DNA from 4 places in the Mahella australiensis 50-1 BON genome. Region 2 is predicted to be linked to each of the others. Evidence: riboswitches for the same ligand, from Rfam matches in the RefSeq annotation. Region 2 holds a riboswitch; each other region holds the start of a gene.

Region 1 (6,250 bases), 500 kb from region 2:
AGCTACAGATAAGCCCCGACGACAGCTCATATATAGATGACAGCGATGAGGATGTCTTAGCGCCGGGCATGATGAAAGCCATGGTGCCTGCACGTTTTGGGCGATATCTTCGCGTCGCATATCGGTCGGTAAATATAGCCGAATCCACATCGTTGCATATATGCTATCAGGCTCAACTATAGAGCCTGTATGCCATCCCTCCTTTTACATATACGATTAGGAGGGGAAATATGCATACAATTATATATCCGCCTACTATAGATTATTACTGGCTCTACCAACGGCCGCAGCAGTTATTAAAATATTTATGCCGAACTGGTGAATATAGGGTGATTTTTTATAATGCCCCAGTTTGTATACCTCAGCATGAACCCATACAGGAAGTGGAGCCCAATTTCTATGTATGTACCAAAAAGGTGAGTATAAATATAGGCAAACTGGAAGAACGACCAATATTATGGATAACTTATCCGCCAAATATAAAATATATAGACAAATTGCGCGAGCGATTGGTGGTATTTGACGCTATAGATGATGCCAGCGAGGATTTTGCAGGATGGGCCCATGGTATACCGGAGTTGGTGCGGCGTGCTGATGTGATATTTGCGACGTCTAAAAAACTATGTGATGAATATAAGACACGCCATCCGCACGTTTATCTATGCCCAAACGGGGCCGATTATGATCATTTTGCATCAAATGGTAAAAACCCTAGGCCTGGTGATATGCCCAATGGAGAAAGACCTGTGATAGGGTACAGCGGTGCCATTGCTTCCTGGCTGGACTGGCAGCTTATAAAATCCGTGGCCGATAGATGCAAACAATGGGATTTTGTCTTTATAGGCCCTTTGTATTTTAATTTTTCCGATGTGGCGCACGGTAGCAATATATATTACCTTGGGAGAAAGGCGTATGAAGAGTTGCCATGCTATATAAACTGCTTTGACGTGTGCGTGATACCGTTTCGCAAGAGCGGCATGACCGATGCGGTAAATCCGGTTAAATTATATGAGTATTTAAGCGCCGGCAAGCCTGTGGTGAGTACCGATATATATGAATTGGAGGATATACCTTTTGTGTCGGTTTCCAAAAATACAGACGAATTTGTTAAAAATATAACTTATTGGATTGAAAGCAATGATGAGGAGCATGTAAAGCAACGGAGGGAATTCGCAAGGGCTAATTCATGGGCCGAAAGGGCAAAAAGGGTATCGGATGTTTTAGACGGTATGATTCGGAGGTGAACTTTATGATGGACCGCGTGGTGGTCGTGCGTTCAAGGCAACAGGCTTTTGCCCTGGAAAACTATCTTTTTTCCAGGGGTATAAAAGCAGCCATTGCTTCTACGCCGGTAGGTTTGGGTAAAGGTTGCAGTTTATCTTTATGGTTTTACGCCAAGGACACCTCTCTTGTAGCATCGGCTATAAAGGCATTGGGCATAGAGATAATAGGTATTTACCAAAAAGACAACTTAAATCGCTGGTTTAAGGTATCATATTGATAACCATTTTCTCAATAGAGCTATTACTCCTTTCTTATGCAAAGTTTTGGCCTTTATGTCGTTATTAAGCTGTTCCAGCGGTTCTATGGCATCGAGAATTTGCTGATATTGCCGGTCTGCGTTTACCAATAATTGAAGCAGATCGGCTTGTCGCGTTTTTATTTCGTTTACTTGTGCCGATATCCTTTCCATGACCATATCTATGACTGTGGTGTCATCCAAAGCGCTTGCTCGTATCTGTTTATCCTCCGATAGATATTCATGCGTTTGCTGATACGATATGGGCGGGACGGAGTTTATTGTGCCGTTCATATATCCGTAAACAAGGTTCAAATACGGCAGATTTTTGTCTATATATGCAAAATATTCGATCTGAGTGTTTTCCGGTAAATGTACCGTATCGTTATACTGCCATGTGTTCCCGCTGTCGTCCGAGCAGGCGCTATATATATCCCCGCCGTTTAACCACGTAATCCATAGCTTTTGGTCAGCGTAGGATATAATGGGACGCATGGCATCGATGCCTTCAGGCGATATAACGCTTGATTTTTTTATAACCTTGTTTTTTTCTCTGTCTAAATCTATAGAACCATACTCTACGCATATATGGTTTTTATATACGTTATTCCATACAATATGCATCATATTGCCATGTATCAAAAAGGCAGGATAGCCCGGACTTTTGTCACCTGATGTGATGGCTTCGGGTGACGACCATATCCCGAATTCATTATCGAAACCCGCATGATATATAGCGTAGCTCTTTTGATCCTTATCCCGGTATATTATATGTATATTACCGTTGAGGTCAAAATCCACCTGAAACTGGCTCATAAGACGGCCGAGATTGATATGACCTATTTTAAGCGTCTTCCATTGACCATTATGCCAGAAGTAATGGTACAACGTCCAGTCGATGCTGTTGTATAGATTGCCCATGGCGAAAAATACATGTATGTCTTTGCCTAGGAGTTTTATCACTGGATACTTTATAGAATAACGCGAAGGCTCGTATTTTGTAAGCACTTGTTTATCCCACTGTTGCCCGGCGAAATGAAAGTACAATATTTCCCCCGACGACGATTGACATATAAGATGTATATGACCTTTAACATCTACATCAGCTGAAAATCCCGGCGGCACGTCTTGAATAATAGTCCCGGCTTGTGCCGATAATTGGCCATTATCCACAGACCGGTATTCCAAACGATTTTTATCGCTGTAGATATACCATAACCGGTCATCGGTTTTTATTAGGGCTTTGGTGACATTCTGTATCCCCATGCTGATTTCCTCCTCTCTTGCTTATGCGACGTGAATAAGTAATCACATAAGAATTATATGTGAATAAGCGAAGATTTAGGATAAATTTTGTAACACTTATATGCTTGGCGGAGTATATTAATCATAGAAAACATAATCCATAAAGGGAGGGTATAATACATGCCTGATAAAAACGATTTATTTACTATTATGCAGGAACCCTACGAGGGGCTTCCAACAGAATGCATAATAGCGGATAAAGTATATGATTCATGTTTCCAGAGGGAATGTGAGCCGGCTGTCAGTCTGGCGCTCCCAACCGGAGGTCCCTTCACCTATCTTTATACTCGATTTGAATCGGGTTTTATAGTAGATGGGACGCTCACCATAACCCCAATCACCGGCAGGCCTAACTTCGCAAGGGTACGCTTTGTATTCCGAGTACCGTTTACAGCGATATTGCGCGATGACTGCGCCTGCCCGGCGACTAATGTCGAGCTGAACGGATCGGTGGATTTCAGCAAGGATATTGCTATGTATATACCGACGTCATCTGATGAATTCAGCTTTGATATCGTTATAGAAACCCGTTCACAGATATTGAGGGCGGAGATGGTAAATGGCAGCCTGATATTGGCCATAGGTGTATTTGTGGTTGTCAAAGTGATAGGCAAGGTCCAATTGCTGATTGTAGCTAGGGGTTTTTGCCCGGCACCCAGAGAATGCGAGGAGATATCGCCGGATGATATCTGCGCCGATTTTATGACGCAGCCATTGCCGGATTTCTTCCCCCCGCAGTTTACCGGTGAACCGTACGAAGAGCCATAATGGAAGGTATCAAAGGCGGAAAGCACGCTTTCCGCCTTTGAGCCGATTATCTGCCTATAAACATTTCTACCACTATTTTACCGCCTTGATAGTCCACTATACCTACGCCTACATGCGTGAACGTGCCGTTTAGTATATTGGCTTTATGACCGTCCGAATTCATAAAAGCCAGGTGAGCCTTTAAAACACTGCTGTTTTTGGCTATATTCTCACCTGCTGTGCGGTAGGTTAAACCGAATTGTTTCATCATATCAAAGGGTGAGCCGTAAGTAGGCGATGTATGGGAGAAATAATTTTTATCCCTCATGTCCTGTGCTTTTAATCGCGCTACACTAGCCAACTCCGGGTCGATGGCCAAGGCTTTTAAACCGGATTTAACGCGTTCCTCGTTTATATATCCTACCATTTCGTTCTCTTCCGAGGTCAGCGCATAGTCTTCATCGGACGTCACCGGTGTGGACTCGGTATCACCAGCAGCAGGTGCGGCAGGCGTTGATGGCTTTGGAGCGCTCGATGTATTGGGGTACGATACAGTAAGCGGTTGTTGGGCAACAGGCTTTGTGCTCGACGAATCCGGTATTGCTGTATTGTATGTTTCATTGACGTTGCGTATGACGGCATATCGTACAGAAGCGATATTATCGGCGGTTGTTATATGATACCTTGACGGAGCACTGTATCGCACCGTGTAGGTCTGGGCTGCTTTAGACGCCGGCATAAAGGCGAATAAAGCCATGGCACCGGCTATGCCGGCGGACAACAATATGTTTTTTATAGATTTAATGAGAATCTCTCCTTTCTTCGCTTACGGGGTTAGCTGACGGGTTCGGGACAAAGGATTCCCTACCACATTAGTGGATTAGCCCCTGTATAAATTGGTTCCCCCGCTCCGCGCGTATGCGCGGATTAAGCGATTCGCAATAATTGCTTAATATTTTTAACATAATTGTAACAATTATTAAACGATACAGCAAATGTCTATTTGAGCCGCAACCGGGCATATTATATGTTATGGCTTAAATAGATTGAAATACAGTATGATATATTATGTTTTTAATCGTTTTAATCAATGGTGCATATGGATACCATAGTTCACCAGCATGGTGTATTAGGAGGCTAACATGAAAGTATTGTTTCAAATAAGGCCGGATTTCGAGAACAATGTCGCGGGCGATAGCATCCAATTGCTAAATACAAAAAAATGTTTGGAACAATTGGGAGTGGATGTAGATATAAACGTGGATACAAATGCTTATCTTGAAACATATGATGTAGTGCATATCTTCAACACAACCCGTATAGCCGAGACGTATAATTTTGTTTTAAACGCTCTACAACAGCATAAGTCTATAGCGTTGTCAACTATATATTGGGACATGAGCGAATACTATAATAATACCGGGTCGCCTAAAAGCAAGCTGGAGATATGGAACAGAGCTTACCCATTGCGAAAGTATGCCATGGATAAAGCTGATATTTTGTTGCCTAATTCGATGGCTGAAATGCAATTAATAAAGGAACAATATGGCGTTAATACGCCTTATGAGATAGTGCCGAATGGAGCCGATGCTGCTTTTGCCAAAGCGGACGCATCGGATTTTGTAAATGCCCATGCCGTATATAATTTTGTATTATGTGTTGGTCGCTTGTCGCCCCGCAAAAATCAATTGGCTCTTATAAAAGCGATGAGGGATATAGACATACCGCTGGTGCTCATAGGCTCAGTAAGCGATGGCGGCTACGCCCAGAAATGCCTTTCGGCCGGAAATAAAGTTTATTATATGCCATTTATGCCACAGCAGAAATTGGCTTCGGCATATGCCGCGGCTAAGGTGCATGCGCAGCCCAGCTTTTTTGAAACCCCAGGGTTGGCCAGCCTTGAAGCAGCTATGGCCGGATGCAATATAGTGATCACCGATCGCGGTGGCACCAACGAGTATTTCAACGATATGGCATGGTATTGTAATCCGAACGACATAAATAGTATAAAGGCAGCTTTGCTGGATGCACTAAGCACGCCTAAAAGCAACAGGCTTTCCGAGCATGTATTGTCGCATTTTACGTGGGATAAGGCCGCTCAAAAAACATTGGAGGCATATAATAAAATATTGAAATAAACGCTACCATTTTAATATATTTCTATGGTATAATGAAACTTAGATATATTGCTGCATTTTGCAACAGAAGGAAGTTGAGATTAAAGTTTGAAGACAAGAGATGATATAGAGCATATACTGGATATACTGGCTGACTGCTATCCTCAGGCAAAAACGGCTCTGGTATATTCCAATGCTTTTGAATTGCTGATCGCTACTATATTATCAGCGCAAAGTACCGATAAGCAGGTGAATAAAGTAACCGGCAAACTATTTGGGAAATATAAAACGCCGGAAGATTTTGCGGCATTGGAGCCTCAAACGCTGGAAGAGGAAATAAAGAGTTGCGGTCTTTATAGGACTAAAGCCCTAAACATCATAAATATGAGCAAGATATTAGTAGAAAGATATGGATCGCAGGTGCCGAGTGATCCGGATGAGTTGCAAAAGCTTCCCGGTGTGGGACGCAAAACGGCCAACGTAGTGGTGAGCAACGCGTTCGGCAGGCCTGCTATAGCAGTGGATACACATGTTTTTCGAGTAACACACAGATTAGGATTGG
Region 2 (6,250 bases):
CTCTTCTGATCCGGCCGGTATAATCGGTACAACGCTGATAACCACTTTTTGTGCAGCCGTGGTCGGTATATGCGCAGCTAAGATACTGGAGAAGGCCATATATTGAGGCTCGTATCGTCATGGCTGGTGCCGCTTTTTATTTTTTTTGTGCTTACTGCGGGATATATACGCGGGGTAAAGGTTTATGATGCCTTTGTGGATGGGGCTAAAGATGGAATAGTGACGGTTTTTAAGATAATGCCCTATCTGATAGCGATGTTTGTGGCTATAGAAGTATTTCGAGCGTCGGGAGCCATGGATATGCTGGCCAGCTTTGCGGCTCCTGTATTAAAGCCGTTGGGTATCCCATCGGAAGTATTGCCGCTTATAATAGTACGGCCGCTATCCGGCAGTGCCTCATTGGGCGTGCTTGGCAATATTCTGTCTGCGGCAGGCCCGGATTCCTACATAGGCAGAGTAGCCTCTACTATGATGGGCTCTACCGAAACCACTTTTTATGTATTGACCATCTATCTCGGAGCGGTTGGAGTGAAAAAAAGCCGCCATGCTCTCCCAGCCGCCGTTATGGCCGATATCACAGGGTTTATTATGGCAGCCATAGCCGTGCGATGGATATTCGGCAATTGAAACTTGCATGATGCTATACAAGAATGTATAATAAAAAAGCTGGAGTTTTTGTATACAGGAAGGAGGGGCAGCGGTTATAGCCGCGTGCCAATTGTCCATGAATCTTAGCGTTTTTGCGACGGAAAATAGCATACTGGAGAAAGAATTAAAAGGGAGGGTAGCCGTTGTAATAGATGTGCTTAGGGCTACGAGCACCATTGTTACAGCATTGGCCAACGGGTGTAAAGAAGTAATACCGGTTATGGAGATAGAAGAAGCCGTAAATATGGCCAAGAACTATGATAAAAATATGTTTTTATTAGCAGGCGAACGGGGAACTGTCGGGATAAACGGTTTTCATTTGTCCAATTCGCCGCTCGAATATACTGAAGAAACTGTTAAGGATAAAACTATTATAATAACCACTACTAACGGTACCAGGGCTATAAGGCGCGCTTATGAAGCGGCCGAAGTAGTGATAGGCTGTATGCTTAACGCTGCGGCGGTAGCCAAACATTTGTGTCAGGAGAATAAAGATGTGGTCATATTATGCGCCGGTACAGATGGCAAGTTCTCATTAGACGATGTGGTTACTGCAGGAATGGTAGTATCGTATATATGCCGCAATAAGGAAGAGGTAGAGCTCGACGACCTAGCGCTGACCAGCAGATACATATATGAGTTAAATAAAAGCGATCTGAATAGGCTGTTGAGCCATACATACCATTATGGAAAGCTTATGGAGGCCGGATTTGAAGAGGATATAAAATATTGCTTAAAGAACGATGTTATAGATTTGGTGCCGCATTATGAGAATGGCATTATAAGGAATAAAGGTAACAGGTAGCAAGAATGAGCAATAAAGAGCATAATGCATATTATAGTGTATAAACGACGGATTATGGACTATAATCGCCAATTATAGAACTTGAGTCATTAGCCTTCATGTTATATAATAAATTTGTTAAAAGTTAATAAGTTCGTTGAGCGCTTAATTTTCGGCATTATTGCCGTAAAGCGGGGGAACCATCAGATGGGGCGTATTCCGTAAAGGATAGAGCAACTCTTTCAGCTCGAGCCCGTCAGCTAACCTCGTAGGCGTTGAAAGGGAGTGGAACGGATTAAATAAGCCGCGGTAACTCCGCGGTTTTTATTTTGCCTTTTATTGTATGTAGGCAAAACCGATATGGCAGCGAGCTTTTAAAGCTTGACATAAAACCCACCTTTTAGAACCCTGCAGCATGTTTCTGCAGGGTTTTCTTTTTGGTTGAATATATATCTAATGGATAATTTTGAATTTATGAATTTGTTCAATATTACAATTTTAAATTGTGATAAATGAACAAAAAATATTTGACAACTTATTTAGCATATACTATAATTATCTCAGTTTTGGATGGGGAGGTGTTGTGTAGGATAAGTTATATGTGTGAAACTAAAATAATTGTAAGGGTGAGGTGATGCCTTATATTTATTTGTTGAGCTTTTGCATTATTGTTTATAGGAAATATTTTTATAGAGTTTTTATTATTAATAAAAAATGGAGGAGTTATATATGAGGAAGAAAAAATTATTTTCGTTACTGGCGGCAATTCTTATTTTTGCTGTTCTAGTGGTTGGATGTGGGACAAGTAATACTTCTAATGATTCTTCAGATAATTCTGCGACAAATGATTCCGACAAAGCGTCTTCAAGCGACTCGTCAAGCGATGGAACGCTCGAACCATATACATTTACGCATTACTTCAACTATGATTATTGGGGTATAAAACCATGGGCTCAAGACGAAGTGTCGAAGACTCTTAAAGAAAAATTTAACGTTACTGTTGAGTTCCAGAAGCCGGATTCCGACCCGCAGGCAAAACTCAATGTCATGATATCATCGGGCGATCTACCTGATTCCATAATGATGGATAGGGGTGCGGATAATATAAAAATGGCTCGTTTAGGTTTGTTGCAGCCCTTGGAGCCATTTATGGAGAAAAACCCTAATATGCAACAAAACCTCTTGCCTAATACCATAGATATGTTAAAGATAGACGGAAAGCTTTACGGTATACCTAACTGGCCGAGAACAGCAGCTACGGGAGGCAATAACGTATGGATCTACGATAAAAAGTTATATGAAGCCGCTGGTAGTCCTAAGCTTGAAACGTTTGATGATTTATATAATTATGCTAAAAAGATAAAAAGCGATGTTCCTAAAACAGCAGACGGAGCGCCTACTATTCCATTTATAACAGACTATACTCCCGACGGCAATATGCTGGCGGGTGCATTCTATCGTTCCTTTGGTGGTGTTCTGACCAATGGCTGGTACACTGTTCTAGATAAAAAATATCAGTTTGTTTTCAAAGACCCTGTGTTTAAACAAGCCAGTATGGAGATAAATAAATGGTGGCGCGAGGGACTCATATCGGAGACACAATTTACCGATACCAAGGATCAGATACTTGAGAAAATAGTGGCGGGGCGAACAGCTTTGTTGTATTATGATCATTCTCAGGATTCCACTAACAGGTTCCGCCGAATTCTAAAAGAAAAATATCCGGATGACAGCTATGAAATAGTTCAACCCAATCCTTTCCCACCGGCTAATGGTTTAAGCCCAAGTGATATTTACGGAGATATCGACACATCTGTAGGCTGGAATGTTACTTGCATAACAAAGAACGCTAAAAATCCGCAAAGGATTTTCGACTTGTGGACATACTTTTATACTCCAGAGGCAGCAGTATTGCAGATGTATGGCCCAAAAGGTGAACTGTGGGATGAAACAAAGACCAGTGAAGACGGGCTGCCGATACCTATACTGAAAAAGCCCGAGTCTGAGTTTACGTCGGATGAAATGAATCGCCTTGGGTTATGGTTTTGGATGATACCCGGTCATAGCGATCATATCGACAAAATAAAATTTGCTGTTAACGATATGCAGCCCCCGGAAAAGCAGGATTGGGTAATCAGTACTCAAGCGCACATTCTGACCCCCACAAAGGTTCTCAGCGATGAGTTTACAGGGATAGCCGATGTCGTGGATCCTCAGAGCAATGAAGGGATTCAGAGAACGTTGATTGACAATTATATTAAAGAGAACTACCCAAAGGTTTTAATGGCTAAATCACAAGCGGAAGCCGAAGCAGCCTATAATGAAATCGTAGCTTTTGCTGATAAGAATGGCCTTTCCAAAATAGAAGAGATATATGATAAGAAATATCAAGAAAATGTTTCAAAAGTGGGTACGGTTTTAACCAAGGGCCGCTACAGTAAATAAGAAATTAAATCATTTACAGAGGAGGCCAATAGTTGTCTCCTCTGTAAGCTATCCGTTTAATTGGTTTACTCATACGAAATCAAAGGGGAGGAGTTTATGTAAATGAGCGGTCAAACTGCACTGCAACAGCCGAAGGTTTCTAATAAAAAAAGTGGCTTGACGGATTTCATCAGACAAATTGACCTGCAATTCATGGTAATACCTGGAATCATATGGTTGATTATTTTTGCTTATATACCTATGTATGGTGTGTTGATGGCCTTTCAGGAGTTCAAACTGGGTGACTTTCCAGGCATGAGTCAATGGGTTGGATTTAAACAGTTCGAATATCTGTTTACGGATCCTAATTTTGGCAGAGTATTGCGCAATACGATAGTTATAAGTTTATTAAAATTGATAATTAATTTTCCGGCTCCTATTATATTTGCTTTACTGCTCAACGAATTGCGCGTTAAATATTTTAAGCAATCTGTACAAACCATAAGCTATCTGCCGCATTTTATATCATGGGTTGTTGCCGCAACACTCATGTTTGACTTTTTATCAGTGGACAATGGTGCGGTAAATTCATTGCTAATGTCGTTGGGCTTAATAGATAGGCCGATACACTTCTTTGGAGAGGGCAGATATTTCTGGCCAATAGCTGTTCTTACCGACTTATGGAAAGAACTTGGCTGGGGCACAATTATTTATCTCGCGGCTATCTCGTCTATAGATCCGGAATTATATGAAGCAGCCGATATGGACGGCGCGGGACGGCTTCAAAAAATGTGGCATATTACTGTGGCCGGCATTAGGCCTACTATTATTTTATTATTCATTTTTACGGTAGGTAATTTGCTTAATACTAACTTTGATCAAATAATGACACTGACCAGCCAAATGACTAATTCGCTTTTAATAAATTATGCCGATGTTATAGATACCTATGTATACAGAGTGGGCTTGCAGCAGGCGAGGTATTCATATGCAGCGGCGGCAGGTTTATTTAAATCGGTCATAAATATAGCGCTTTTATTAGGTGCTAATAAATTGGCTGCCAGAACAGAAAATGCACTATTTTAAGGCAGCGAGAGGAGTGAGATCATGCGCAGTAAATCCATTGGTGATAGAATATTCGATATAGTAAATGTAGTAATTATGCTCATAGTTGTGATTGTAACGCTATATCCGTTTCTTAATGCCTTGGCAATATCCCTTAATGATGCAGGCGATACGGTAAGGGGTGGCATAACTATTTATCCTCGTGTTTTTACGTTTCGTAATTATGAGCTTATTTTTCAAAATCCCTTGGTATATAATGCGTACTTTATCACAATAGCCAGGACGGTTATAGGCACAGCTCTATCTTTATTGCTGACCGCTATGTTGGCGTATGGGCTGGCACATAGGAACCTTAAGGGAAGAAATTTTTATACTATACTATGCCTTATCACGATGTTTTTTAACGGTGGCCTTATGCCAACGTACTTCCTTATAAAATCTCTGGGCTTGATGAATAATTTCTGGGTGTATATTATACCGGCTCTTATCAGCGTATGGAATATGATGTTGATGAGGACGTATTTTCAAGGCATTCCAGAGGCCTTAGAGGAATCGGCACGTATAGATGGGGCAAATTACTTCACAGTATTTTTTAGAATAATACTTCCCATATCGACTCCAATCGTAGCCACAATAGCGCTTTTTATAGCTGTAGGGCAGTGGAATTCATGGTTTGATGCTTTCATATATGTTACTAAACAGGAATTAAAACCAATGCAAAGCGTATTGCTTTCCATAATTTCAGAGGCGAGATTTGCCGAATCTATTGCTCAAAGCGCTTCGGGAGCCGGCGTAACTTTAGGGAATGTTGGCAGGACAGCGCAGGTGAATGTCAGGTCTATAACCATGGCGACGATGGTTGTTACTATAATCCCAATAGTTATTGTATATCCGTTTTTACAACGTTACTTTATTCAAGGTATTATGATCGGTTCGCTTAAAGGTTGAGGTTATGACAAGACCATAAGGATGAGCCCTGCAACATATTTCTGCGGGGCTTATTTTTATGTGGCCTTAATTTTGAAATATTTATCTTTTTCGTCTATGATGTTATAATCTTATAAAATGGATCTATCTGTAGGTCACTGTTTTTATCTGGTCTGCCTTTGCTTGGAAGGTACTTCAATAAACTCGTAAAGTAGGTGTTAAAGGATGAGAAGCGAAAAAGAAATGATGGAATTAATTCTGGGCGTTGCTGAGAGCGATGAACACGTTCGAGCTGTTTATATGAATGGCTCACGAGCCAATCCGAATATAACGAAAGATGCATATCAGGATTACGATATCGTGTATGTGGTAACCGAGACCAGATCATTTTTGGAAGATAAA
Region 3 (6,250 bases), 350 kb from region 2:
CCTCAGCTTACGGTGATTCTGGATAGGCAAGCGGCGTCATCTATGCCGAAAGATTATTTTGATTGCAGTTTTGTAGCTTAAATTATATAATATAAACGAATTAAAACGAGGGGAGGATTGTCTGCTGCGCGAGGACGCAGGGACAGAAACGATGAAGAAGGTTAAAGTAGGTATAATAGGCAATGGAAGCATAAGCCATACGCATATGGCCGGCTATAAGAAGCTGGACCATGTTGAGGTAGTAGCCAACTGCGACATAAATGAACAGAGAGCAAAACAGTTTGCACAGTATTATAATATTCCTCATACGTATGCCGATTATAATGAGATGTTAAAGCAGGAGGACTTGGATGCGGTCAGCGTATGCACTTGGAATAACGTACATGCCCCGGCTACCATAGCAGCTCTTAAAGCCGGTAAGAATGTATTATGCGAGAAACCGTTGGCGTTGAACGCCATACAGGCTCAGCAGATGGTGGATGCTGCAAAAGACGCGGGTAAACTCCTCATGGTCGGTTTTGTGAGGCGTTTTGGACTCAACACGCAGATATTAAAGCGCATGATAGATAACGGCGATATGGGACAGATATATTATGCAAAGACAGGTTGCTTACGCCGCGTAGGCAATCCGGGTGGCTGGTTCTCCGATAAAAAGCGTTCGGGCGGGGGACCGCTTATCGATCTCGGAGTACATATGATCGATTTGGTGCGTTATCTGATGGATAAACCCAAAGCGGTGCTGGCAATGGGTTCAACCTATGATTTAGTGGGGCCGCGTTCAAATATAATAGGCATACAACAGTATAAATCGGCTGATTACAGCGATTATAACGATGTGGAGGATCTGGCAGCGGGTTTTGTGCGTTTTGACAACGGGGCTACGCTTATAGTCGAGAATAGCTGGACTCAGCATATAAAACGCGATAAGCTTTATTTGGAGCTCTACGGCAGCAAGGCCGGTGTTACTATGGAACCAGACTTTGAGATTTATTCTGAACGCAACGATGTGCTTACGGATACAAAACCTTTCATAGATGTGAATCAAAATGATTTTCAACCTATATTCGACAAAGAGATGGCGCATTTTATAGATTGTGTAGCCAACGGCACACCGTGTTTGAATCCCGGTGAGGATGGTGTGGAGCTTATGAAAATATTGGATGCAATATATGAATCAGCCAGCACAGGACATGAAGTCATAATCAAATAAGGAGGTAAAAGCATTATGAATAGGATAGGCGTAATGGTGGATTCTTTCCGTCTGGGTGTGCGTGAAGGTATAAAGAAAGCACGTGAGGTAGGTGCTGCTGCCATACAGATTTATGCGGTATCAGGAGAAATGGCTCCAGAGAATCTATCACTTTCTGCACGGCATGAACTTTTAAACTATATAAAAGATAACGGTCTTAAGGTTTCGGCCTTGTGCGGCGATATGGGTGGGCATGGTTTTGCGGTAAAAGAAGATAATCCGGCAAGAATAGAACGTTCAAAGCGTATAATGGATCTGGCAAGGGATTTAGAGACAGATGTGGTGACCACTCATATAGGGGTAGTGCCATCCGATCCGAATCACGACAGATACAAGATATTGCAAGAGGCTTGCGAGCAATTGGGAGAATACGGGGATCAAGTGGGCGCGTATTTTGCTATAGAAACGGGGCCGGAAAAAACCGAGACCTTAAAGCGCTTTTTGGATAGCTTGCATAGCCGAGGTGTGCGCGTGAATTATGATCCCGCCAATCTGGTAATGGTTACGGGCGATGATCCTGTAGGGGGCGTGTATAATCTAAAAGACTACATAGTTCATACGCATGCGAAGGACGGCATAATGAAGAAAAAAACCGATCCTGAGATCATATATGGCTTTTTCGCTGATGGGGGTATAGAGGATTTCCGTATTGGCGATTATTTTGAAGAGATGCCGTTAGGTCAAGGTGCCGTGGATTTTCCAGCATACGTGAAAGCATTGGATGAGGTGGGTTATAAAGGTTTCTTTACTATAGAGCGCGAGGCGGGCGCTGATCCCGAGGCCGATATACGCCAGGCGGTAGAATTTTTGAAAGGTCTTGGGCTATAGGAGGCGATTGCTCATAGATTTAATCGATATAAGCGATATAGATAAAGAATCACCTATACCTATATACTATCAGATAAAGGAACGTATGAGGGCTCTCATAGAGGCTGGAGACTTAAAACCGGGCATGCAAGTTCCATCGGAGCGCGAATTATGCGATGAATATGGCGTGAGCCGTATGACCGTACGACAAGCCATATCCGAATTGGTTAAGGAAGGCGTGCTGTATCGTCTGCGTGGGAAAGGTACTTTTGTGGCCGAACCCAAGCTGGACCAGCCGATAATGCAATTGTCGAGTTTCAGTGAGGATATGCACAAACGCGGCATGCAAGCCGGGGCAAAAACCGTGGATATTAAGGCAGTACATGAGGATATAAGCCATGTGCGGAGAGCGTTGCGCCTGGAAGATGAAGAACCGGCGTTAAAAATAGAGCGTTTGCGCTTTGCCGACGGTGTTCCTATGGTATTTGAAGTCTCTTATTTTAGCTATAGAAGATTTTATGCATTGGAGAAGGCCGACCTCGAGCATTGTTCCTTGTATAATATATTGGAGCAACAGTTCGGAGCGCATCCGGTATCGGCTAAAGAGACTTTGGAGGCTGCATTGGCTGACAGCTATATAGCTTCTATGCTTGGTATAGAGGAAGGGGCGCCTGTGATAATGGTTATCGGTGTGACATACGATGAAGACGACGTACCGATAGAATACGTACGCTCTTACTATCGCGGCGATAGATACAAATTTTACCTGGAATTAAAACGCTAAATAACCATCAAGAATTCAAAAAGGGTATTGCATTTTGCTCTGATATATGGTAGTATAATAATACAATTAAATATGAAAAACGCTGAATTCCCGTCAGGGAAACGGGGGAACCAATTTTTGGGGTGAATCCGTAAGGTAGGGTTATCTCTTTCGACCCGAACCCGTCAGCTAACCTCGCAAGCGTAGGAAGAGGGAGCAGGCTATAATTTAGCTTGAGAAGTCACGGCTCTCGTTCGTGGCTTTTTTGTTCTCCCTCCATAATAAAAATTAAAAATTTTTAGGAGGGATTATTTTATGCCTAAATTTGCTGTCATAGGAGCCGGCAATGGAGGTATGGCCATGGCCGCCCATCTGGCGCTGAAAGGCCATGAGGTCAATCTATTTAACCGTACATTTGACAAACTGATTCCAATACAAGAGCAGGGTGGAATCTATCTTGAAGGACTTGTAGAAGGTTATGGACCACTTGAAATCGTCACATCTGATATTAGGCAAGCGATAAGGGACGTCGATGTCATTATGGTGACAGTACCGGCCGTTGGGCATCGCGATATAGCCCAAATGTGCGCTCCGTATTTGCAGGATGGTCAGATAATTGTGTTGAATCCGGGACGTACCGGTGGGGCCCTCGAATTCTCGCAGACGCTGTACGAATACGGTGTAAATGCCCGGATAACGGTGGCCGAAGCCTCGACTTTTATATACGCCTGCCGCAAGACTGGTCCATGCTCGGCTCGCATATTCGATATAAAAAAATCGGTAGAAATAGCAGCACTTCCATCTGTAAGAACGGGGTTGGTATTGGATGCGTTGAAAGAGGTATATCCGCAATTTGTTCCAGCCGAAAGCGTATTGGAAACCAGTTTCAATAACATAGGCGCTATATTCCATCCGGCGCCCACGCTGTTGAACGCTGCCCGTATAGAGACCACGGGCGGGGCATTTGAGTATTATATAGAAGGCATATCTCCGTCAATAGCTAAGATAATACAGCGTATGGATGATGAGAGAATGGCTGTGGCCAAGATGCTAAATGTAAAGTGCATGAGTGCCTTGGAATGGATGAGGGTGTCTTACGGTGTGGAGGCCGATGACCTGTACAGCGCCATACAGCAGAATAAAGGATATAAGGGCATAAAGGCGCCGTCCAATACAGATACGCGCTATATATTTGAGGATGTGCCGTACAGTTTGGTGCCAATATCAGCTTTTGGACGTATGGCAGGTGTTCCTACGCCTACGATAGATGCCATAATAGATCTAGCTTGCACCGTATCCGGCGTCGATTATCGGGCGTGTGGCAGGACTATAAGTAAATTAGGTATCGACGATATGTCGATGTATGAGATATATACTTATGTATACTTCGGAGACATCAGAAGGGGAGTGGTGGCATGAAACAGATGATAGCTGCGTCTATAGGTAACACGTTCATATAGCAGGTCCACTTAATTTTCTCGAATTGGCAAAACAATACGGGTATGAAACGCGCTTTTTAGGACCGGCTGTACCTTTGAGCCGTCTTATAGATGTTGTATTGTCTCAAAAGCCGGATTCAGTTGGCATAAGCTATAGGCTAACGCCTCAGACATTGGAGCCTTTATTGGAAGAACTCAAGGCTTTGATAGAACAATATGATTTGCAACATATAATATGGTTATTTGGCGGTACGCCTCAAAACTGCGAAACGGCCAAACGTTTCGGTATATTTGAACACGTCTTTGCCAAGAGCGGTGACGAAGAATCGTTGGCATATCTGCAAAATGAGGATATGTATAATGGGCAAATGACTTATGCATCTGATTTGATAGGGCGAATAAGAGAGAGCTATCCTTATCCGCTTATAAGACACCATTTCGGTTTGCCGTCGCTGGATATGACTATAACCGGTGTCAAGGATATAGCATCGTCCGGCCTGGTGGACGTCATATCCATAGCCCCTGATCAGAATGCGCAGGAGCATTTCTTTGAACCTGATGAGATGAATGAGGATATGGATGGGGCAGGCGGCGTACCTATCAGAAAGCCTGATGATCTGAAACGCATATACGACGCTGCTCAAACTGGAAATCATCCACTCTTACGCTGCTATAGCGGCACAAACGATATATTCGACATGGCGCAAATGTTGAAGGATACAATTGATAATGCATGGGCCGCTATACCACTGTGCTGGTATAATCGCCTGGATGGACGAGGACCGCGCAGACCATTGGAATCCATAGCCGAGAATCAACTCCTGATGAAGTGGCATGCCGACAGAGGCATACCGGTGGAGGTAAATGAGGCTCACCACTGGAGCCTAAGAGGTGCTCACGATGCGATAGGCGTAGCAGCAGCCTATTTGGCGGCGTATAATGCAAAAAGCATGGGCGTGAGATATTATATATCCCAGATGATGTTCAATGTGCCGCCGCAAATCTCGCCTGTTATGGATTTGGCTAAAATGCTGGCCGTCACAGAGATGATAGACACGTTGCAGGATAAGTCTTTCACGGTCTTTAGGCAGGTTCGCGCCGGCCTTGCATCTATGCCGGATGACCTCGATAAAGCCAAAGGCCAGTTGGCGGCTTCCACATACTTGGCTATGGCCTTAAAGCCGCATATAGTGCATGTAGTGGGCTTCTGCGAGGCCGATCACGCCGCGAAACCTGAAGAGGTCGTGGAAAGCTGTGCCATAGCCAGGGCAGTGATAGATAATGTATTGAAAGGCATGCCTAATATGACATTGGATCCTGCCGTATTGAAACGGAAGGATCAGCTTATAAGCGATGCTTATGCTATAATAGGCACCATTAAAAGGTTGGATGAACACAAAGATGCTTTGATAGAGCCATCGTGCATAGCCGCTGCCATCAAGCTGGGCATATTGGATGCTCCGCAATTGGCTGGTAACCCATATGCGGCCGGTATGCTCAAAACAGCGGTGATAGGAGGGGCCTGTTATGCTGTAGACGAGAGCGGTAAGCCCGTCGATGAGAAGCGCAGGCTGCGCGATGTGCTCTCAAATATTTACAACGGCATAGCTGCGCATGAGAAGTTCGTATTTTAAGCTGACGTTTAGAGAAACAGGGGCGGTGGTATTAACACTAGCCCCTGTTTTTTTCATAGCAGCGCATATTATAATGTGATATAATATGCTCATTATGGTGGACATTACAATCGAAGACTTGGGAAGGAAGAAATACATTGAATCCATATGAAGTACTGGGGATAAAAGAAGGGGCATCAGAAGAGGAAATAAAGCGGGCTTATCGCGAGTTAGTGCGGAAATATCATCCGGATCAATACAAGGATAATCCTTTATCCGATCTGGCCGAAGAGAAACTAAAAGAAATAAATGAGGCCTATGACATGCTCATGAAGGGCAGCTCGGGTCGAAATAGTAGCAGCGGGCAGTATTCATCGTC
Region 4 (6,250 bases), 730 kb from region 2:
CTTTCTTGTGGCTACTATGATAGAGATCGGTTCTTTGATAGATGCACGTCTTCTAGCGCAGGAATCGGGGCCGGACGCGTGGCTGGCCTATTTGACGGGATATGCTTTTGTCTTGCCTGGAATACTGGCTATGGGTGCCTTGAGTAAGAGGTTCTATAAACACGGATTTGTCGAGTATAGCTGCATTATAATGGGGGCATGGATAGGATTGGTATTGTCAATGATTTTGGCTGCGTACTGGCTGCTTGTATCAGCTCGGGCGCTTAGGGGTATGTGTGAGATAACAAAGTTGACTCTGTTGGACAAAACCCCTACTGAGGTTATAGCGTTTTCTTTTTTGGTTGCGGCCATATACATAGCTCGATACGGTATAGAACCGTTATCGCGCATGTCGATGCTGCTCGGCATAAGCGTTTTGCCGCTTATATTGCTTCTATTTGCATTTGTTATACCGAATGTAAAACTCGATAATCTGTTGCCTTTTATGGCCGAAGGCCCTATACCCATATTAAAAGCCGGCGTAAAAGGAATTGCGGATTGGGAGGAAATGAGCCTTCTTTTTATTATAGTCCCGTTTTTAAGCAAACCCAGGGCTATAGGCAAAGAGGCACTGTACGCCTCTGTCATCGTAGCTTTTATCGGAATCTTTATGATATTCCTTACTATAGGTACTATAGGAGAAAATGGGGCGAAGACATCTATTGTACCATCGGTATCAGCGTTGTCAGCGGCGGAATACCCGGGCATGTTCATAGAACGTTTGCCCACCATCTTTATAGGTTTATGGCTTATGATGGTTTTGCCTACCATAGCGGGGTTGTTATGGGCTGCAGCACTAGTCCTGTCACAAATGTTGGGCTTTACCGAATATAAGCCGTTGATCATGCCCTTGGTGCCGATCATATATACAATATCCCTTATACCGCAAAATATCATAGAGGCAAATAAATTCTTCCGCTTTCTGATACCATATGGTATAGGTATATTATTCATTATGCCAATAATTCTATATACAATAGCTGTTATAAGGAGGATAAAAGACTAGATATATGGCAGGTATTATGGATGCCGCAAAGAGCATCTACAATATATGGACGATGGTCATGGTAGTCGTTATAGGCCTATTCGATATCATAGTGGATGCACCGGAGATGCATCATAAAGGCTTAATAAGAGAGGCTCATTTCTCGCATGCCATAGGTATCATATACATTATAGCCGGGCCGGTTATTTTTATAATTATACAGATATTGGCCAAATTGTTCGGTTAAGATGTGATATTGCAATTAAGCCAAAAGGTTGTATAATATATTTGTAAACAAAAATAAATGGGGGTAATGATTTTTTGGCATTGAAATCAAAAGAGATGGCGTTGATGATAGGGCGCATGATGGATGACAAAAAGGCGCAGGATATAATCGTTTTGGATGTGGCTGAGATGACCATTATAGCGGATGAATTCGTGATATGCAGCGTGAGGTCGACGGTACAGTCTAGGGCATTGTGCGATTATATCGAAGAGAAAATGGATGAGTGTCATATTCCACTCAGGCGTCTGGAAGGATACAGGGAAGGCTGCTGGATAGTTATGGATTATGGCGATGTGATAGTCCATATATTTCGGCAGCAAGAAAGAGAATTTTACAGTCTGGAAAGATTATGGAGTGAGGGCGACAATATACATGTCGCCGCCAAAGCATAATTTATAAAGATGCATTTATCAAATGCTTCGGGTAGTGTGCTCGAAGCATTTGTCGATACATAGATGTCTATTAAGAGAGGAAGGTTAGACAGTAATTGATTTATGATTTTAAGGCTATAGAAGGCCGATGGCAAGATGAATGGGAAAAAACCAAAGCTTTTAAGGCGACGGAAGACAATCAAAAGCCCAAATATTATATGTTGGAGATGTTCCCGTATCCGTCAGGGAAATTACATATGGGTCATGTTCGCAATTATTCGATAGGCGATGTCATAGCTCGTTATAAGCGTATGCAGGGCTATAATGTATTGCATCCTATGGGCTGGGATGCATTTGGTCTGCCGGCTGAGAATGCCGCTATAAAAAACGGTGTGGAGCCTAGCAAATGGACATGGGATAATATAAACAATATGCGCCGCCAGCTCAAACAATTAGGTATAAGTTATGATTGGGATCGCGAGGTGGCATCTTGTCACCCGGCTTACTACAAATGGACTCAGTGGTTGTTCCTTCAGTTTTATAAGAACGGTCTGGCCTATAAGAAAAAGGCGCGCGTTAATTGGTGTCCGTCGTGTGGCACGGTGCTGGCTAACGAACAGGTAGTCGCTGGTTGCTGTGAAAGGTGCGGTACGCCGGTAGGTAAAAAGGATTTGGAGCAGTGGTTTTTCAAAATTACCGATTATGCTGAAAGGTTGCTTCAGGATATAGATAAACTGGACGGTTGGCCAGATAAGGTCAAAAGCATGCAGCGTAACTGGATAGGCAAGAGCTACGGCGCCGAGGTTATCTTCAGTATAGAGGATGTAAAGAACGAAAAAATCACAGTATTTACCACCAGACCTGATACCATATTCGGCGTATCGTTTGTAGTGTTGGCACCGGAGCATCCTCTGATAGAAAAATTAGCAAAGAAAACACCATATTATAAACAGGTTAAGGACTTTCAAAAGAAGATAGAAGCACTCGATGAAATAACCCGCACATCGACCGAAGCCGAAAAAGAGGGCGTATTTATCGGCCGATATGCTATAAATCCTATGAACGGCGCACGTATACCTATATATACAGCCAATTATGTGCTGATGGAATACGGTACCGGTGCAGTGATGGGTGTGCCGGCTCATGATGGCAGGGATTTTGAGTTTGCAAAGAAATATGGATTACCCATAGTGCCTGTTATAAAACCGGCTGATGCCGCACAGGATTTTGACCTGGAGCAGGCCTATGAGGATGACGGCATCATGATAAATTCAGGTCAATTTAATGGCTTTGATAATCGAGACGGTATAGAGCGTGTCATAAGTTATATGGAAGAAAACGGGCTAGGTCGACGCAAAACAACTTATAAGCTTAGAGACTGGCTTATATCGCGGCAGCGATACTGGGGTGCGCCTATACCGATAGTGTATTGCGAAAAATGCGGCGAGGTGCCAGTGCCCGAGGACCAATTGCCGGTTATGCTGCCTACCGATGTAGTATTTACAGGGACAGGCCAATCGCCGCTTACTACATCAGAAAGCTTCGTGAATACCAAATGTCCCATATGCGGCGGTCCAGCACGGCGTGAAGTCGATACCATGGACACATTTGTATGTTCCTCATGGTATTATTTGCGCTACACCGATCCGAGGAATGATAAAGAGGCATTCAACAAAGAGAAGGCATCATATTGGATGCCGGTGGATCAATACGTGGGCGGCGTAGAGCACGCAATACTTCATCTTTTATATTCGCGCTTCTTTACCAAAGTATTGCATGATTTGGGGCTAGTAGATGTGAATGAGCCATTTGTCAATTTGTTGACCCAAGGTATGGTGCTCAAGGATGGTTCCAAGATGTCCAAATCCAAAGGCAATATAGTAAGCCCGGAAGACATAGTGGATAAATACGGTGCGGATACGGCACGCCTGTTTATACTGTTTGCCGCGCCACCCGAAAGGGATTTGGAATGGAGCGATCAAAGCGTAGAAGGATGCTTTCGCTTTTTGAACCGCGTATGGAGATTGGTGGATCAATATGCCGATGCTGTAAAAGAGTGGGTAGAAAATGGAAAGCCTGAAACCGATTTAATAAGCGATGGGGATAAAGAGTTGCGCTATATCATAAACTACACTATAAAGAAGGTCAGCGATGATATAGCCGAACGCTATAACTTCAATACCGCTATAAGTGCTATAATGGAAATGGTTAATGCCATGTATCAGAGTGATACTGCTGATAGTCCATCGACTGTTATGATGGAAGCCGTAGAAACGTTGTTGTTGTTGTTGGCTCCGTTTGTACCACATATTTCCGAGGAAATGTGGCATAGGACGGGTCATGGTGCTCCGCTTTACCTGCAAGCATGGCCGATATACGATGCCGATGCCCTGGTAAAACAGCAGGTAGAGGTGGTGGTGCAAGTAAATGGCAAGGTGCGCGATAAGGTTATGATGCCTGCCGGGGCCGATGAGGACAAAATGAAAATCCTGGCTATGCAGTCGTCTAAGGTAGCGGCGTCTATAGCTGATAAAAACATCATAAAGGTTGTGTCTGTGCCGGATAAGTTGGTAAATATTGTTGTGAGATAAAAATATAATTGAAATGATAGGTTTTGTATGATATAATACCCATACAGCGATATAGCGATATATGCTGACCGATTATTTTATGCAGAGGAGGATAAATCCTATGAAAGAAAAAGTAGAAGCAGCATTGGAAAAAATACGCCCGGCTTTAAAGGCTGACGGTGGCGATGTGGAATTAGTCGATGTGGCAAGTGACGGTGTAGTAAAGGTCAAATTGACCGGGGCTTGCGGCGCATGCCCGTTTGCTCTGATGACATTGAAACAGGGTATAGAGGAAACGCTTAAAGAGAGCGTACCTGAGGTAAAAGAAGTAGTGGCTGTATAAGACTCATACTAAAAAGGCGTTGCATATAGCAACGCCTTTTTCGGACTTATGTTATGGCTATAATATAAGACTTTCCATACCAATTATAGGTAACATTTGCTTGACATCAGCACTGAAAAATATTAAAATATAAACATCTCAAGTTTGATTCGCTTAATTTCCTGAATATAGGAAAACGGGGGACCCATTAGGATAATATGAGGCGTATTCCGAAAGGATAGAGCAACTCTTTCAGCTCGAGCCTGTCAGCTAACCTCGTAAGCGTTGAAAGGGAGTGAACGGTGATATGATTATATGATAATAAAGCCGTGGTTGACTCCACGGTTTTATTTTTCCTCATTAGATGTAATAATATGGATATAAATTCGATGTTTAAGTCCAAATAATGTCATTTTAAGGAGGTAAGAGATGGTTAAAGCATGTATGATAGGTTTAGGTAGAACTGGTAAGATAGTAGCGAAGAACATGATAGGGAGAAAGGATATTCAATTGGTTATGGCCGTTTGCAGGCCCGGCAGTGATAAGATAGGACAGGATGTGGGAACTCTATTAGGCATATCTGAGACAGGCATAAAAGTAATGGGCAGCAACTTGCTAAATGAAGGATTAAGGATTTTTAAACCTGACGTAGCGATAGACTTCACTAATCCAGAGGCTTGCATAACGAATGCAACAGTGCTAGCACGCAATAAGATAAATGCAGTAATAGCAACTACAGGATTTACCGATATACAATTTCAGAAACTTCGGAGCATAGCCGTTCAAAACAAGGTAGGTATGGTTATAGCACCTAATATTACGCTTGGTGTAAATGTGTTACAGTTTTTGTGCAAAATTGCAGCTCAATTATTGGATGATTATGATGTAGAAATAATAGAAGAGCATTTTAAAGATAAAAAGGATATACCATCCGGTACGGCTATAAAAATAGCGGAAAGCATATCCGAAGGGCGGGGTATAGAGGATAGTGTTAAGATATTAACTGAGAATGACGCCATATCTTTAAGGGGAGCGAATATTATACCCATACATTCTCTCAGGGCCGGTGGTATAGTTGGCGTACATAAGGTAATGTTTGCCAGCGACGAAGATAGCGTGGAGATAATGCATCAGTCTTTTACTCGCTCTGCATTTGCCAAAGGGGCTATTAAAGCAGCTAAATTTATTGTCGGACGAAAGGGCGTTTATGATATGGCCGATGTTTTGAATCTTGAGGAGGCGTTGGAACGATTTGCCAATAAGCAGAGGGATTCACACGCATAATGGCAAACGTACCCTAAAAAGCCTGAACTGTAATTCGTAATATAACAAATTCAGCGCGTGCAATGATATAAAGCCTATGCCTGCTACAGGCTTGGCATATATACCTCGCTTTATATCACCCGTTTCAGTTATATATTACGAATTGCAGAAGTCTGAAAAAAATATTTGCATTTCTACGTTTTGCATGTTAAAATATTATTACTTGAACACAATGGCGTGATCAAGTGCGCAGAGATAGATTTGTTCGGCGCGTCATTAGAACATTTGAGTATGTTCTGATGAGGCGCTTAATTTTAACCCTTTTATGCAAGTTTTAGATTAAAATTATGCATTTAACTCATTATATCCTTAATATATAATCAGTTAAATGCGGCTATATGAGTAAATGCATTT

What was found. Region 2 has a riboswitch for cyclic di-AMP ahead of MAHAU_RS11865 (type 2 periplasmic-binding domain-containing protein). Riboswitches for the same ligand answer to the same signal wherever they lie in the genome.
Region 1: linked by a shared signal. The riboswitch ahead of MAHAU_RS09560 (CAP domain-containing protein) and the one ahead of MAHAU_RS11865 (type 2 periplasmic-binding domain-containing protein) in region 2 are both predicted to bind cyclic di-AMP.
Region 3: linked by a shared signal. The riboswitch ahead of MAHAU_RS10235 (NAD/NADP-dependent octopine/nopaline dehydrogenase family protein) and the one ahead of MAHAU_RS11865 (type 2 periplasmic-binding domain-containing protein) in region 2 are both predicted to bind cyclic di-AMP.
Region 4: linked by a shared signal. The riboswitch ahead of dapB (4-hydroxy-tetrahydrodipicolinate reductase) and the one ahead of MAHAU_RS11865 (type 2 periplasmic-binding domain-containing protein) in region 2 are both predicted to bind cyclic di-AMP.

What each region holds. Positions count from the first base shown of each region.
Region 1 covers NC_015520.1:2,037,987-2,044,236, reverse strand. The annotation lists gene MAHAU_RS15095 (DNRLRE domain-containing protein) at 1-182, shown strand, start outside; gene MAHAU_RS09580 (glycosyltransferase) at 231-1,244, shown strand; gene MAHAU_RS09575 (putative Se/S carrier protein) at 1,250-1,501, shown strand; gene MAHAU_RS09570 (hypothetical protein) at 1,493-2,785, opposite strand; gene MAHAU_RS09565 (hypothetical protein) at 2,945-3,592, shown strand; gene MAHAU_RS09560 (CAP domain-containing protein) at 3,639-4,352, opposite strand; cyclic di-AMP (ydaO/yuaA leader) riboswitch at 4,380-4,515, opposite strand; gene MAHAU_RS09555 (glycosyltransferase family 4 protein) at 4,714-5,709, shown strand; gene nth (endonuclease III) at 5,797-6,250, shown strand, end outside.
Region 2 covers NC_015520.1:2,534,127-2,540,376, reverse strand. The annotation lists gene MAHAU_RS11880 (nucleoside recognition domain-containing protein) at 1-106, shown strand, start outside; gene MAHAU_RS11875 (spore maturation protein) at 103-627, shown strand; gene MAHAU_RS11870 (2-phosphosulfolactate phosphatase) at 725-1,453, shown strand; cyclic di-AMP (ydaO/yuaA leader) riboswitch at 1,585-1,723, shown strand; gene MAHAU_RS11865 (type 2 periplasmic-binding domain-containing protein) at 2,162-3,877, shown strand; gene MAHAU_RS11860 (ABC transporter permease) at 3,980-4,942, shown strand; gene MAHAU_RS11855 (carbohydrate ABC transporter permease) at 4,964-5,869, shown strand; gene MAHAU_RS11850 (aminoglycoside 6-adenylyltransferase) at 6,074-6,250, shown strand, end outside.
Region 3 covers NC_015520.1:2,185,069-2,191,318, reverse strand. The annotation lists gene nagB (glucosamine-6-phosphate deaminase) at 1-81, shown strand, start outside; gene MAHAU_RS10250 (Gfo/Idh/MocA family protein) at 152-1,210, shown strand; gene MAHAU_RS10245 (sugar phosphate isomerase/epimerase family protein) at 1,226-2,077, shown strand; gene MAHAU_RS10240 (GntR family transcriptional regulator) at 2,085-2,840, shown strand; cyclic di-AMP (ydaO/yuaA leader) riboswitch at 2,911-3,038, shown strand; gene MAHAU_RS10235 (NAD/NADP-dependent octopine/nopaline dehydrogenase family protein) at 3,135-4,238, shown strand; partial or broken gene MAHAU_RS10230 (methionine synthase) at 4,235-5,892, shown strand; gene MAHAU_RS16085 (J domain-containing protein) at 6,030-6,250, shown strand, end outside.
Region 4 covers NC_015520.1:1,801,279-1,807,528, reverse strand. The annotation lists gene MAHAU_RS08530 (GerAB/ArcD/ProY family transporter) at 1-1,045, shown strand, start outside; gene MAHAU_RS08525 (CLC_0170 family protein) at 1,050-1,271, shown strand; gene rsfS (ribosome silencing factor) at 1,346-1,702, shown strand; gene leuS (leucine--tRNA ligase) at 1,798-4,272, shown strand; gene MAHAU_RS08510 (NifU family protein) at 4,373-4,594, shown strand; cyclic di-AMP (ydaO/yuaA leader) riboswitch at 4,735-4,873, shown strand; gene dapB (4-hydroxy-tetrahydrodipicolinate reductase) at 5,003-5,857, shown strand.